Regions from separate parts of the Halonatronomonas betaini genome, predicted to be linked through region 3. Evidence: riboswitches for the same ligand, from Rfam matches in the RefSeq annotation. Region 3 holds a riboswitch; each other region holds the start of a gene.
The links. Region 3 has a riboswitch for cyclic di-GMP ahead of I0Q91_RS07315 (alpha/beta fold hydrolase). Riboswitches for the same ligand answer to the same signal wherever they lie in the genome.
Positions count from the first base shown of each region.

Region 1: it holds a riboswitch for cyclic di-GMP, as region 3 does, so the genes downstream of both, I0Q91_RS07745 (hypothetical protein) here and I0Q91_RS07315 (alpha/beta fold hydrolase) in region 3, are expected to answer to the same signal.
Region 2: it holds a riboswitch for cyclic di-GMP, as region 3 does, so the genes downstream of both, I0Q91_RS06595 (hypothetical protein) here and I0Q91_RS07315 (alpha/beta fold hydrolase) in region 3, are expected to answer to the same signal.

Region 1 covers NZ_JADPIE010000004.1:46,233-51,300, forward strand. The annotation lists gene I0Q91_RS07735 (D-ribose ABC transporter substrate-binding protein) at 1-209, shown strand, start outside; gene I0Q91_RS07740 (hypothetical protein) at 653-1,372, shown strand; cyclic di-GMP riboswitch class I at 1,496-1,581, shown strand; gene I0Q91_RS07745 (hypothetical protein) at 1,756-3,729, shown strand; gene I0Q91_RS07750 (DUF5723 family protein) at 3,744-5,066, shown strand.
Region 2 covers NZ_JADPIE010000003.1:235,693-240,760, reverse strand. The annotation lists gene I0Q91_RS06605 (YifB family Mg chelatase-like AAA ATPase) at 1-666, shown strand, start outside; gene I0Q91_RS06600 (HD-GYP domain-containing protein) at 789-1,730, shown strand; gene I0Q91_RS06595 (hypothetical protein) at 1,792-2,001, opposite strand; cyclic di-GMP riboswitch class I at 2,114-2,202, opposite strand; gene I0Q91_RS06590 (sensor domain-containing diguanylate cyclase/phosphohydrolase) at 2,426-4,225, shown strand; gene I0Q91_RS06585 (L-cysteine desulfidase family protein) at 4,209-5,068, shown strand, end outside.
Region 3 covers NZ_JADPIE010000003.1:382,560-387,627, reverse strand. The annotation lists gene I0Q91_RS07320 (ATP-binding protein) at 1-2,114, shown strand, start outside; cyclic di-GMP riboswitch class I at 2,192-2,268, shown strand; gene I0Q91_RS07315 (alpha/beta fold hydrolase) at 2,561-3,538, shown strand; gene I0Q91_RS07310 (PAS domain S-box protein) at 3,594-5,068, shown strand, end outside.

The DNA.
Region 1 (5,068 bases), on a different contig from region 3:
CCGCCGGTTTAACTGATGAGATTATGGTTGTTGGTTTTGACGCTATTGGCGATGCTTTAACAGCTATTGAAGAAGGTACTTTAGCTGCAACAATAGCTCAGCAGCCTCATGAAATGGGAAGATTAACAATTGAGATGGCAGTTCAACTTCTTGATGGCGAAGAGGTTGATGAATTTGTTCCAGTACCTCTTGAGTTGATAACTCAGTAAGCTATATGAATTAGTTGGTTGAATAAGAATTTGAGTTTAAATATAATATTGTTTTAATAATGGCTGGTGGCCCTGGTGGGCTGCCGGCTTTTTTTGTCTCATATATTGAGATTTTAATGCATAATATTCATTTTACATGTATATTTAATGTATAAAAACTTTGTGAAATATGCAAAGAGATAGGACTTGGTAAGAGTCGGGTGTGGAGGGGGTCTGGAGAGGAGTTTTTGTATATTTATTCAACTGGTAAAAAGTTTAATTAATAGTTGCAAAATAATTCACGATCTAATATAATAGGGTGGTAGTTTGAAATTATTGCTAATTATGAAAAATATATTATGGCGTAAAAATTTTGAATGATATTGAGGTTGCGAATGGGGGGTTAGGCAGGAGTATATGGAGAGTAATAGTTAGTTAATTAATAAAATTAAGAGGTGATTAAGATGAATAATATATTTTATATGGAGAAAAATGAATTGATGCGATTTGTTGAAGATAAGTTTATAGAGATGGTTGATAATGGGTCAATATCGATGAGAGATAAAGAAGTTAAGGATATGATGAACAATAGGGTTGCCAGAGATGAATTTTTGAAAATTGCGATGTCAGATGGTTATTTAATTTTGATGACAGATAATTACCTGCGGGGGATTGAGTGTGAGCAGGCAGGTGGTCTGATGTATCTGGAAGAGATGGATTGTGATGATGAATCTTTGAGTGCTTTGCCAGAGAAAGATTTTAACTGGCTGTCGACTATAATTAAAACTTGTTTTATTAATTTTTTATTTTCTAACGATTATTATCCTGAGGAACTATTTATGACTGAGGGTTACTCATATAAAAATTCTGTCTTGTATGTTGATGATTTTTTAGTTAGTTTATTAGAAAAAGATTCAGTTACTGATAGTGAAAAAGAAGAGATGGAAAGGATATTTGAACTCTGGTTTGAAGCCTTTGATGGTTATGATATTTCAACTTTCGAAAAATATATAATAGAAGTTTTTGATGATTGCTGGGATATTCAACTGGCTTATTTAAAGAGTTTAATGAGTCCTTTTATAGAAAATGGTTACATTGAGGATGATATTGAAGGTGAAAGGTTTATTGTGACGGAGAAGACTTTTAAGTGTATAGATTGGATGAAATCTTTGAAGGGTTTGTAGGGGTGGACTGAATTTTATTAGTGATAAAAAATAATCAGTAAAATACTTTAAATAGGTATTTTTTCTTATGTTTTTGCAGGATATTTAATGATGACGGCGAATATTAATAACAGGGCATAGAACTAAATATTTTGGCAAAATTACTGAAAGGTAATGGCGCAAAGCTATGGGTCTAAAGATGGTTTATCGATGATTGCCAGGCTGCGATGAGTTTTAGATTTTATTAGTTACTGTAGCTATTTTACAGTAACTTTTATTTTTTAAAAACATAGTAAAAAGGTATTATACAATAAATATAGAAGGAGTTTATAATATGTAAGTTTTATTTAAAAATTTGCAGAAATATATTTAGCTTAATCAAAAAAACATAAAGAGGAGTGAAAATGATGAAGTTTAAGAAGACGATGTTGCTGGTTTTTGTACTTATCTTAGTTGTTGGATTAACTGGCTGTGATAACTGGCAGAGTGGGCTTGATGAGGTTGAAAATGCAACCGGGCCTTCATGGGATCTGGATCTTTCGATTCCGTTGTTGCCGGCGACAAATGTTGATGTTGGGGAGGAACTGGCTAAGGAGTTTGATGAGGATTTAGATACTGATGAAGATGGGAATTTTAAAATTAGCCTATTAGAGGAAGATGATAGAGAAATTATAAATGAAAAGATCAATATTGATGATTTTAAGTTTGAACCTGTTGAGTTTGAGCCTGAGTTAGATGGTGTTGAATTTAACCTGGATGATGTAAGTTTTGATAATATAAATTTAGAGAGTAATGCTGATGCTAGCTCACTGGATAATTTAAACTCTGAATTTAAGGTTGATGAAACTGAAAAAATTGATGTAAGTGAATTGACTAATATCGATGGTTTTGAATATCTTGAATTTACTGATGGAAGTATAGTTGTTGAGATACCAGAGGAATTTGAGTTATCAGATGATGGTGTGAAGATTGAGTTTGCAGGAGAGAAATTAGATCGGATCGATGGTAGAACTTTTAGTTTTGATGGAGTTAGCATAGATAAAGATAAATTTGCTGACGATAATAATGAGATTGAAATAGAAATCATCTTTACTATTGTGGAGTTAGAAGGCGATAAAGATGGAGATTATTCAGTTAGTTTAAGGGTTGATGAGGATCTTGAGTGGGATATTAGAATTGAAGATTTTAATTTAGAATATGATTTTGCTTTTGATTCTGATGTAATCGATGCAGAAGATATTGTTTTTAAAGAAGATAGTAAATTAATATTTGAAATAATAGATTCTGATTTGACTTTTGAAGATATTAAGCTTGTTATTGATGATAGAGAAACTAATAAAGATGGTGAAATAAACCTTGCTGGCATGACATTACAGGAGTTGTCTGATAGTAAAATTGAATTTAGTGGAACTCTTCCTGGCGATTTAAATGATTTTGAAATTGGGATTAATCCTGCTAATTTGGCCTGGGAGGTTAAAGCGGAGGACGCAATTAAATTAATTAATGATGAGATTGAATCAAATGGTAATGACAAACTATTTAGTGAGGAAATTGATTTAACTGATCTTGATATTGATGATTTTAGCGATTACATTAAACCTTCTGCAGGTGGGCTTGAGTTTTTGATTGAATTGACTTCAGATATTGACGGTTTAGGCTTTGAACTTGATGGTTTTGTATTTGATGTGGATGGAGAAGAAGTTGAGGTGGATGATTTTAAGTTAAAAGCTGGAGAAGTTAGTGAGCTGCCAGAAGGTAAAATTGATGATTTATTTGATCTTATTTTTGATAGTGATGATCAGCCAGAGAAATTAACTATTAAAATTGATGGAATAAAAGCTATTAATGAGGATGATAAATTTATAATATATCCAGGGGATAATGAAATTAAAGCCAATGCAAAAATGAATTTTTATCTGGAGTTTGAATTTGTGGCAGATGAGAACCTGGATAATTTTATTTATAGGGCTGAACCTGAAGAATTTGATCTGGATGAAGATACCAGGGATGCTTTAAGTAATAATTTGAGATCGGTAGAGATTGTTCAGGAGATAGTTAATGAGTTGCCATTGAGTGGTGAGATTGAAATCTTTATCAGGGGAGATGAAGTTGATAAAGATGATTTTTATGATGATGGAAATGAGGGCATTTATAGTTCTGGATTGATTAATCTTAAAAAAGATAATCAGAGATATCGTTATCAGCAAGAACTTGATGAAGACTTTATTGAGGCCTTAACTGAAGAGAGCCCAATTTATATTGGCTTTAGAATAAAGATACCTATAGATGAAGATGAACCGGTGAGATTTTCAACGAATGATAGAATTGAATTGAAGATGTGGTCGAATGTGACAGTCAGAGTTAATTCTCAGGATTAAGGGGGTAGACAGAGATGAAAAAATTAGTTGTTTTAGTTATAGCGATTATGTTGGTTGCTTCTGTGTCAGTTAGTGCAAATTCACCGGTCTCCCTCTTTCCTGGGGAGACAGATAATATTGACAGGAATCCGGCGATGTTGAGTTTGACTGATTATGATTATGCTCTGCAGTTGAATCCATTTTATGGTGGAGCTTTCAATAATGCCTGGACTTTTAATCAGGTCTTTGATAATTTAAATGCTTATCTTGATGATTCCAGGAAACGAAATATTTTAGAATCTATTAGTGATAATGGTTTAGGTGTTGGGGCTGAGTTGAATTCTGGTCTGGCCTTTGGCCGGAATGATTGGGGCTTGCGAACTGGATTGAAATCTTATGCTGCAGCCACTATTGATAAAGAGGTCTTTGAGTTTATCTTAGAAGGAATGGCGACTGATGATGAGCCATCGATTGATTTGAGGCTGGATAATACCAGGTTTAATGCCAGAGCTGTTGTTGATACTGGATATGCCAGGGGCTTTGCTTATGAAGATATATCCGAGCAGATTGGATCTGAGCAGCTTGATGAGATGATTGCTGACTGGGAGTCATTTTATGTTGGATTTGGTGTTCATCACCTATTAGGTCTTGCCAATGTTGATGGTGGTTTGACTGGAAACGCTAATCTCGAGTTTACTGATGAGACAAGTATTGAGGTTGATGGTAGAATGCAGTTTGATTATACAACTCCTGCTGATGATGGTTTAGGACAGGGTCTGGCAATGGATTTTGGATTCTGGGGTAGTCCAAATCCTGAGTGGGAAGTTGGTTTTGCTGTCAATAATCTTGGATTTGTTCGCTGGCCATCTGCTACCAGATATAGCCTGGAAGAGGAGATTTATATTAGACTGGAATCAGCTGATGAACTTGATGGTGGATTTAGATTTGTTGATAGAGATGGAAATGAGATCGATGATTTTGAAGACCTGATTGAATCTGATGAGGTGACTGAAGAGCGGATAGGTTCTTATATGACTGCAAGTCCTGTATCTATTAAGGTGGATGCTGTCTATGATGCCCATCCTAATGTTGATTTAGGTGGTTCTGTTGGTTTCTATCAGGCTCCGAGGAATAATTTCAGCCTGGCTTTTGCCAGTAAGTTTACTTATCCTGAATTTATGCCGGTGACTCTGGGTATTAATTATGATACTTTCAGGAGAAATATTTCGCTGCCATTTAAGCTCGGTTTTAGAACTGAGCGCTGGGATATTTTAAATCTTTATGTTTCTGATTTGAGGATGATTCCAGCCCATGGCCGGGGTTTAACTGTTGGGTTTAGTACTGGTTTTAGATTTTAGAT
Region 2 (5,068 bases), 150 kb from region 3:
TTAGATGAGCTGCCAGAATTTAGACGAGATATGCTGGAATTATTGCGACAGCCGATGGAAGCCGGGAGTATCAGTATTTCCAGGCGGGATTATAAGGTGGACTTTCCAGCTGATTTTATGCTGGTTGCTGCAATGAACCCCTGCCCCTGTGGTTATAATGGTTCGAGCTGGCAGGAATGTAGCTGTAGCAGGAGTATGATTGAAAGGTATCAGGCTAAATTATCAGGTCCGCTCCTGGATAGGATTGATATTCAGCTGGAGTTAGTTGATTTGAAACCAGATGAGATGATAACAGCTAAATATAGGGCGGAATCGAGTGCAGAGGTAAGAAAACGGGTTATAGCTGCACGGGAGATCCAGCTGGTGAGGAATAAAGGCTGGATGAATGGTGGTAAGATAGTTGATAGTAATAGGAATGGGGTTATAAGTAATAAAGGCAAATTGAATTCTGAGTTATCGAGGAAAGAGCTGGAAGAGGTCTCGCCATTGGGCCAGGCTGAACGGAGATTTCTAAAGGAGGCGATATTAGGTTTAAAGTTATCAGCCAGGGCAGTTGATAAGATCTATCGGCTGGCCAGAACAATAGCTGACCTTGCCGGGATTGAGACGATTGGAATAGATGAATTATCTGAAGCCAGTTTATACAGGAGGAAGAAGTTTATATAATTTTTGCTGCTGGACTCCTGCTAAATGCTTAAAAACGACAGAAAAGCAGGAAAAATCGATTATATATGTAACTTAATATATAGTTGATTTAAATTATGTCTGGTGGAGGTTGATTAATAATAATGAATAAATTTGATGATATAGGTTTTCCACTTTCTTTAGTTATTGGAGATGAAAGTGACTATTTAGATAAAATTGAAAGAAAAACAACAAGTTTATCTTTGATTGCTCAGAATGAAGATTTGGAAGTTATTCATCAAGAAATTGTTGAAGATAGAATATTTATGATTAAGACAGAAGATGATGCTTTTGAATTTTATTTTCTATTAGATGGCAAGGTAAAAAGCAAAGATAGTGAAGAAATTTTAACAAAAGGTAATTTCATATCAGTAAATGGTGAAGTAGATGAGACATATTTTAAAACACTAGAAAAAACAGAGTTATTAATATTTACTAATTCTCCAGTTTTTAATAATGCTGAAAAGAGATTTAATGAATTAATTGCTTTAAATGAGAAGGTTTTAAATAAGGATCTAGAGACTAAGGAACATTGTACTAGATTGCACTGGCTCTCATTAAAGACTGCTGAATTGTTAGGTTTAAGAGATAAACAGTTGTTTAATTTAAGTTATGCTTCATTTTTACATGATACTGGTAAAATTGAGATTGATTCAGAGATATTAAATAAACCAGGGAGTTTAAATGATGAAGAATGGCAGGAGATGAAGACCCATTGCGTAAAAGGCAAAAACATAATATTAAAATATTTAAAAGAAGGTCATTATAAAGATGTTGCAGAAATAGTACATCAACATCATGAGAGATATGATGGTAAAGGTTATCCCCAGGGATTAAAGGGTGACGAAATAATGATTGAAGCTCAAATATTAACTGTTGTAGATGCTTATGATGCCATGACCAATGAACGACCATACCAGGATAGGCTTAGCCGGGAAGAGGCATTAAAGGAGTTAGAAGAATGTAAAGGTGGACAGTTTTCACCTGAGGTCGTTGATGCCTTTTATAAGGCTGAAAAGGAATATCAGAGAGAAAATATTGAGTAATAAGATAGGTTTATCGCTAAAAGCGATAAACCTTAAATCATTAATGATTTTTTTTTGTTTTTTATTCTCCAGCTACATATAGTGGATTATTAGGGCCATGGCCATTGCCTGAACCTGAATATCCATTGGCTTCTGGTTCTGCTGGATTGTAAATTACTCTTTCTCCATTTTCAAACTGGACTATGTCATTAGAATTTGAGGCGAAGGATGTCATTGAGAAAGAGACGATAAGGGTGAACACGATAAGTAATACGGTTGCTTTTTTAAGCATTTTTTTCCTCCTTTAAATTTGTGAGCTACTTTTCAGCAGGATACCCTTTAAGGGAGGAAATAAAAATAACCTGTCAAACCCAGGAGGCGACAGGTATAATCCTATCCTCCACTTCGGCAATCTGGCAACCATAACATGGATAGTCACAGGTTCACAGACTTTGCGAATCTTTCCTTTCGGAAAGAGTAGCCTTTTTCGGGTAGAGAAAATAATTTTTTCACTTTTATCAATTATATCATAAAAAATAAGTTTTGCATAGTTTTTATTGCCAAAAATTATAATAAAATTTTACTAATTATTTTTTTAATGAGTAAAATACCATGAGATTTTGAATCTTATATATGATATAATAGATTTACTGATAACTTTTTATTTTAAAAAGTTTTTGCAGAGTTTTTGGTGAGTTTATGAAGGAGGAGTAAAAATGTTTACTGACCTCTGGGAAAAAGCCATTAAAATAGGAAAGATGAGGATTGGGGCCAGAGTATTATGTTATTTGATACCAGGCCTATTATTATTTATTCTGGCTTTTTATGCTGAATTAAGTATTTTAGGGCTTATTCTTCTTCTTTATGCTGTAATAATTGGATTTACTGCTGGGTTTAAAGGTGTTATACCAGCAGCTATTTTAATAATTGTTGCAAGTATTATTTCGATAAATAGATTTGGAGTTACATCGTTTTTAAATACTTCTGTGCATATAGCCTTTGCGATTGCTCTCAGTCTGGGGATTGGGCTTTTAAGGGATAAATATCTGGAATATATGGCTAATTATCGGCTGACCCAATTTGGAATAGAGAATGCCAATTTGATGACTTTTTTATTTGATGAGACCAGTACAATAATTGATATTAACAAATATGCATCGGATTTATTAGGATATGAAAAAGAGGAATTAATCGGGGAAGAGTTCGAGTATTTAGTAAGTGAGAGCGGGGAAGAGCTTTATATGGACTGCCTGCGGGATATGGATTATCAGGGTCCTTTAACATTCAGGCTTACTCTGGAGACTAAACAGGAAAAGAAATTGCCGGTTGAAATAAATTGTAAACATCTAAACTATAATGGGCAGGAGTATGGGTTTTTATTTGCGCAGGATATTACTGAGATTTTAAAGAGGGAAAAGGATATTAATTATCTGTTATACCGGGATAGTCTGACTGAATTGTATAACAGGCGATTTTTTGAGGAAGAGCTAAAAAGGCTTGATACAGGAAGACAGATGCCTCTGGCGATAGTAATGATTGATGTTAATGGGCTTAAGGTAATTAATGATACCTATGGCCATAAAGCCGGGGATGAACATCTTAAGAAGGTTGCAAATATATTAAAGAACTCAATCCGTCAGGAGGATATACTGGCGAGATGGGCTGGAGATGAGTTTGTTATCCTGATGCCGAATACTGATTATGATGCAGCTAAACTTTTATACAGGCGGATAAAAAGTAACTGCTTGCTTTCATATGAGAATGGGGATCCGATCTCGGTGGCTATTGGGATTTCAGTAAAATCTGATAGTGAGACGGAGATAAATAGTGTTTTAGAAGAGGCTGATAAGGATATGTATTGTGATAAGGCCCTGGATGGTGAAAATAGCGGTGAGCATCTTGTAAAGCATATGCTGGAAGAGCTTAAAGAAAACAGCTTTGAAACCAGAGAGCATCTGAATAATGTAAGGGAGCTGGCTATAGGACTGGCTGAAAGGATTGGCCTGTGTGATGAGGCCAGGGAGGATCTTGATTTTCTGGCGAAATTTCATGATATCGGGCTGCATATGCTGCCAGATGATCTGATTTTTAAAGAAGAGAGACTGGATAAGGATGACTGGAAAGAGATCAGAAAGCATCCTGAATACGGAAGTAGAATAATTAATTCTCTCAGGGATTATGATGATGTGGCTGAAAATATACTGGCCCATCATGAATGGTGGAATGGCCAGGGGTATCCTGATGGTCTTGAGGGTGAAGAGATCCCTTTATATTCAAGGATAATAGCGATTGCAGATGCCTTTGATGTGATGATATCTGGCAGACCATATAAACCTGCTAGAGATCCGGAGGATGCCCTGGAGGAGTTAAAGAATTACCGGGGTATACAGTTTGACGGGAAACTAGTCGATGAATTTGTGGCAATGGTTGAAAATAGCGGGATGATTAAAGACAATCAACTAAAAGATGAAGCAATTAATACAGGGGTGGAAATGGAATATGGAGATGATGGATGAGTTAAAAAGTATTATTGAGGAAGCTTTAATGCCGGCCCAGGGTTGTACTGATCCGGTTTCGGTAGCCTTTGCTGCTGCCAGAGCGAGACAGGAGTTAACAAGGAGAATTGGTGGAACTGGCAACGCTGGTAATTCTGGAAAAATTGATGGCACTGGTGAGGGTGTTAATGCTGGTAAGCTAGAGAAGATAAAGATTACTGTTAATGCTAATTTATATAAGAATGCGGCCAGGGTGACAATACCTGGTACGACTGACTGCGGGGTGACGATGGCAGCAGCGCTGGGATATCTGGCTGGTGATTCTGAGCGGAACCTGGAGGTTTTAAGTGATCTTAGGGATAGAGATATCGATGAAGCCAGGAAGTTAGTGAAGGCCGGACTTTTTGAGGTTGAGATTGATCGGGATATTAATCGGCTGCTGATAGATCTTGAGCTGACTGTTAGTGGCGGTGCGGGCAGGGATGCTGGTATGGATAGTGGTGTGGAGAGGTTGCGGCTGGTGATTTTAGATTATTATACAGCTGTTGAGGCTGTTGAACATAACGATGAGATCGGGGATTTTAAGGTTGAGCCGGTGGATGCTGTTAAGAGAAAGAGGCAGCCAGTGGAGAATTATGAGCTTGAGGATTTTATTAAGTTTGCTGAAAATATAGATGTTGACGAATTAGGAATATTAAGGGAAGGCATTGAGATATCAAAGAGGCTGGCCGATGAAGGCATGGAGAAATCGGCAGGGATGGCAGCCACTATTAGATCGATGCTGAAACTTGATTCGAAGGAATGCAAGCTGTTGCAGTATCCGTCACTGCTGGCATCGGCGGCATCTGAGGCCAGGATGACCGG
Region 3 (5,068 bases):
AGCAGCTGGAAAACCATTCAGGCGCAGAGCTTAATCAGGCAAAATATAGTGAGAATAAGAAATCAACTGCAAGAAATCTACTGGATGATTTTATATCAAAAAATGAAAAATATCAGCAAGAAAAGAGTATATTTAAAAGTAGAGTTAGCTCTCAAAATCCTGAAACAATAAAAAACAGCTTATTAAATAAAAGTTCAGATTTAGAAAATTATCAAAAAAATATTTCAGGGCTTAAAGAAAAAATTGATAATTTCATTCAACAAAAAGAGAGAAATCAAAATGAGCTAAAGAATATTAAAGCTGAAGCAGTAGAGTTTAATCAGGAATGGGAGGAAGATTTTAATAGTATCTTATCTATTAGAAACGACCAGATTGAGCGGAGGAAATTACTTAACAATATAGCTGATTTTAAAGCCTGTAGAGATAATTTAGAAACCAGTCTTGATGAGAAACATGATTTAGAAAGCAGGCTTACCAGGTTAAATGAAGAACTTTCAAGTATAAAAGATGGCAATCCAGAAAGAATATTTAAAAACTCCTTATTAATCGGTTTTATCTCAATTGGAGCTGGAGCTTCTTCTGCTTTTTTTAATATTATTGCTGCTATAGTCATTGGTGGTGGTGGATTATTATTAAGTTATTTATATTATCATGGTAAACATCAGAAAGAAATAGTTCTACAGGATAAAAAAGAAAACCTTGATAAAGAGCTTGAAGATATACAACATAAGCTTTCTTTGCTTGAAGATGAGATTGAAGCTATAAAAGCCAAAAAGAATTCTGCTGAAAAAGAATTAAACCATTATCAGGAAATTTTAGGTTTAGAAAACTCTGCAAGTCCTGAGCTTATTAAGGATTATTTTAATGGTTTAAGAGATATTAATAATAGTTATGATAGATGGCTAAATACCAGAGAAGAGATTCAAAATAAGAAAGAAAAAATCGTCAGGGAATTAGACGAATTGAGAAACTTACTGGTTCAACTTAATTCAAAGCTAACTGATTCAGCATTAATCCTGCCAGCAGAGGACAGGCTTATTTTAAGGTCAGAAGAATTATTTTCAGCACTGGATAAAGCTTTAGAGTATCTTAATTATGCTCGAAATCTTAATGATGCCTGGCAGGGTAGAGAAACAGCTAAATCTGATATAAGTGATAAGTTTTCAGATTTTTCATCAGATAGAGATCCTGTAGAATTTTTGCAGGATTTTATTAAAAAATCCAATAAGTTTCTGGAATATCGGGAAAAACAAAATCAGCTAGACCAGTTAACCAACCAGTTAGTAGCTAAAATTAGTTCAGCTGATCATATTAAAGATTCTTTTATAGATTCACCACTTGCAAATGAAACCGACACTTTAATTGAACTTTTTCAGAGACATTATAACTCTTTTACCTCCATTGAAGAAGTCGAAACTGTTTATAAAAATTTAAAGGAAGAACTTGATTTAATTGCAAAGAATAAAAAGATGAAAGAAGACAGGCTTCAGAGCTTAAAGGATACAAAAAAAGAGCTGGCCTCACCAGCTAAAATAGAAGAGGCCCATGCTACGATTGACAATAATCAGAGTAAATTAAAAAAGCTTGCAGAAAGATATGCAATTAATAGAACAGCTTCTTTTATATTTAAAGAAGTTCAAGCCCGTGTAATCAAGAGAGCCAGAGAGGAACTATTACAGCCAGCAGCAGATCTATTATCAGAGATGACTGCCGGTGAATATCAGGAAATAAATCCTCCAGCCGACCTTAAAGAAAATGACTTTAAGACCAGACTTGCCAGTGGAAGAGAGCAGGAGACTGTAAATATTTTAAGTAGAGGAACAAAGGAGCAGTTATTTCTTGCTGTTCGCTTAAGCAGAATTAAAGAAATTAAGTCAGCTTTACCGGTAATTCTTGATGATTCTCTGGTTAATTTTGATAGAAGCCATTTAATAAACACAGTTCAGATTCTATCCAGGTTAGGTAACAGCCATCAGATATTTGTATTAACATGTCATCCTCATCTGGTCAGGCATATAAATGATTATACTGATAATGCTCAATACTGGCATCTTGAATCTGGTAAATTCAAAAATGTAGCTGGCAAAGATTTATATAATTTATTATTAAATTAACTAAAAAAGTTTGAAGTTTTTGCAGGAGTTTTTGATTCTATCTAGAATTAGTTCTTTAGTAGCAAATAATATAAAATTAAATAACTGGGCAAACCTGCTGCGAGGCAGGGACGCAAAGCTATGGGTCTTTTATAAAGATTGCCAGGTTGCATACTTTAAACCACGGCAATTTTTGATGCCGTGGTTAATATTTTTTGAGGTGATTAAAATGAAGAGAATTTTAAAGCTGTATAATAAAATTTATAATTATATATCTGAATTAATCTTAGAATTTGAGGGGACTAAAACCTGGTCATAAATCTAATTCAGATAAAATACTGCTAAATATAAAGCAGTTCTAATCCTGCAGCTCTATTCCTTTGAATTATTTAATATTCAAAGGATTATTTTTTATGATATAATAATTATTATAGATTTAAAACTAGTATTATTCTGGGGTGATTAGCTTGATTATTAAAATCCCGTGTAAAAGACATGTAATTTCAATTTTTATGATTATTATAATAATAGTGGTCCTGGTTTTAAGTAGTCAAATTACAAAAGCTTATTCAGTTGAAAATAAAACTCCTTTTGATAATAGTCACTTTATTGAAGTAGATGGAATAAGTTTGCATTACAGAATTGATAAAGCTAGAACAGATCAATCACTAGGAAAGATTTTAATGGTCCATGGCATGGGGGGTTCAACCTATTGCTGGCGTGAAAATACTGGACCATTAAGTGAAAACGGTTTTACTGTAATCACAGTAGACCTTCCTGCCTTTGGTTTTAGTGATAGGCAGCCAGGTCTGGATCATACTGCAAAAAATAGAGCAGACTGGCTATGGGGTCTCCTGGATTATTTAGATTCTGAATTATTTAATGACAACACCCCCTGGATTTTAGTAGGTCATTCTATGGGGGCCAAACCTATTGCTGAAATGACATTTAATAGAAATGAGGATGTTGAGGCATTAGTCTTTGTTGCTGGAGCAGTCTTTAATTCTCCACCTAATTTATTTGGTAATTTAATTGAACAGACTCCTTTCAATCATTTATTTGAATTTGCTATTCGGAATATTATACATCAGCCCTTTGCTATTAATCGAGCTTTAAAATCTGCTTATGGCAGAGAAGTTTCTGAAGAAGAACTGTCAAAATATCTGGAGCCCCTGGAAATTGAAGGAACTGCCAGGGCCTGGATTGATTTAGTAAGAAGCAGTTCTGATGAACTAGATAATCTTGATCAGCTAGAAACTAATATTTTATTAATCTGGGGGGCAGATGATAGTTGGGTTTCAGTTGATGATGCTAGAAAACTTGATGATCAACTTCTTAACTCCAATCTTGAAATTATTGCAGATAATCATCATATGCCTATGGTTACAGCATCAGAAGAAGTGAATAATCTTATTATTAGCTTTCTTTTAGATTCAAGAAATTAACTTATTTTCATTCAATTTTTCATTTAATTAATTTTAGTTTTTAAGGGGTTATACAATGGGGAAAAATATAGTTACTATTTTAATAGTTGATGCAGAAAAAACTTTATATCATAGCATAAAGGAATTAATGGGGGACGAATATTTAATTATCAGCGCAAAATCAGGACGAGAAGCTGTTTCCTTAACAAAAAGAATTAATCCAGATTTAATATTAGCAGATTTAAATTTACCTGATATTGACAGTCTTTCCCTGTGCGAAAAAATTAATGAAATTAACAGTATTAAAGATATACCATTAATATTTATTGCTGATTATGCAAACCAGGATAAAGGCATTGAATGCTTAAATTTAGGAGCTATAGATTTGATTTATAAATCATTTAGTATTGAATTGATTGTAAGAAAGATTAAAAATTATCTATCACTATTTAATTATAAAAACGAAGCCCTAAAATTAAATCAAACAATTGAGCAGAGTCCAGAAACAATTTTAATAACTGATACCAGTGGAGAAATTGAATATGTAAATCCAGGTTTTATTGAACTTACTGGTTATAAGCCTGAAGAAATTATTGGTAGAAATCCAAGGGTATTAAAGTCAGGATATCATACAGATAATTTTTATACTGATCTCTGGGAGACTGTTTCTTCAGGAGAAAAGTGGCATGGTGAAATTTATAATCGCAAAAAAGATGGAGAGTTTTTTTGGGAAGAAACTTCAATTTCACCTATAAAAAATTGGAAAGATGAAACAGTTAAATATATTGCAATTAAACATGATATTACAGAGAAAAAGAAAGCCCAAAAAGAACTTAAATCTACTAAAAATATGCTAGATAAGATTCTAAATTTATCCACTGAAGCAATCAGGTATGTAGATTTAAATTACAATGTAATAAAAACAAATGAAAAATATAAATTATTAAGTGAATCTTATAAAAACAGGGAAGGCTTTAAGAAAAATGATTTAAAATGTTACGAAGTTTTTTGTACTGAAAATTGTAATACAGAAGATTGTTCAATAAAAAAGATATTGGAAAATGGCCAGACTATTCAAGAAGATATTAAAGTTAAATTCAATAATAAAACTAAATATTTTATTGTTACTGTTGTGCCTTATAAAAATGAAGCTGGAGAAATAATTGGTATGATTCAGAGTTTCCGTGATATTACTCAAAGAAAAGAAGATGAGAATAAATTAAAAGAATATAATCAAGAAATTGAATCATTATATAATAAACTAAATAAAGAATTTAAAAAAGGAATTAAGCTACATGAACACTTTTTGCCAAAAAAATTACCAGAAATAGATAACTTCAAATATGAAGTTTATTTTCAACCTGCAGAAAGGTTAGGAGGAGATTTTTATAATGCTATAAAAATTGGTAATTATCTTTTGATCTATCTTGCAGATGTAAGTGGACATGGACTTGATGGTTCAATGCTCAATATATTTTTAAGAGAGACAATCAACAATTATATCTCCAGTAAATTAAATAATAATATTGATTTATCTCCTGATGCTTTATT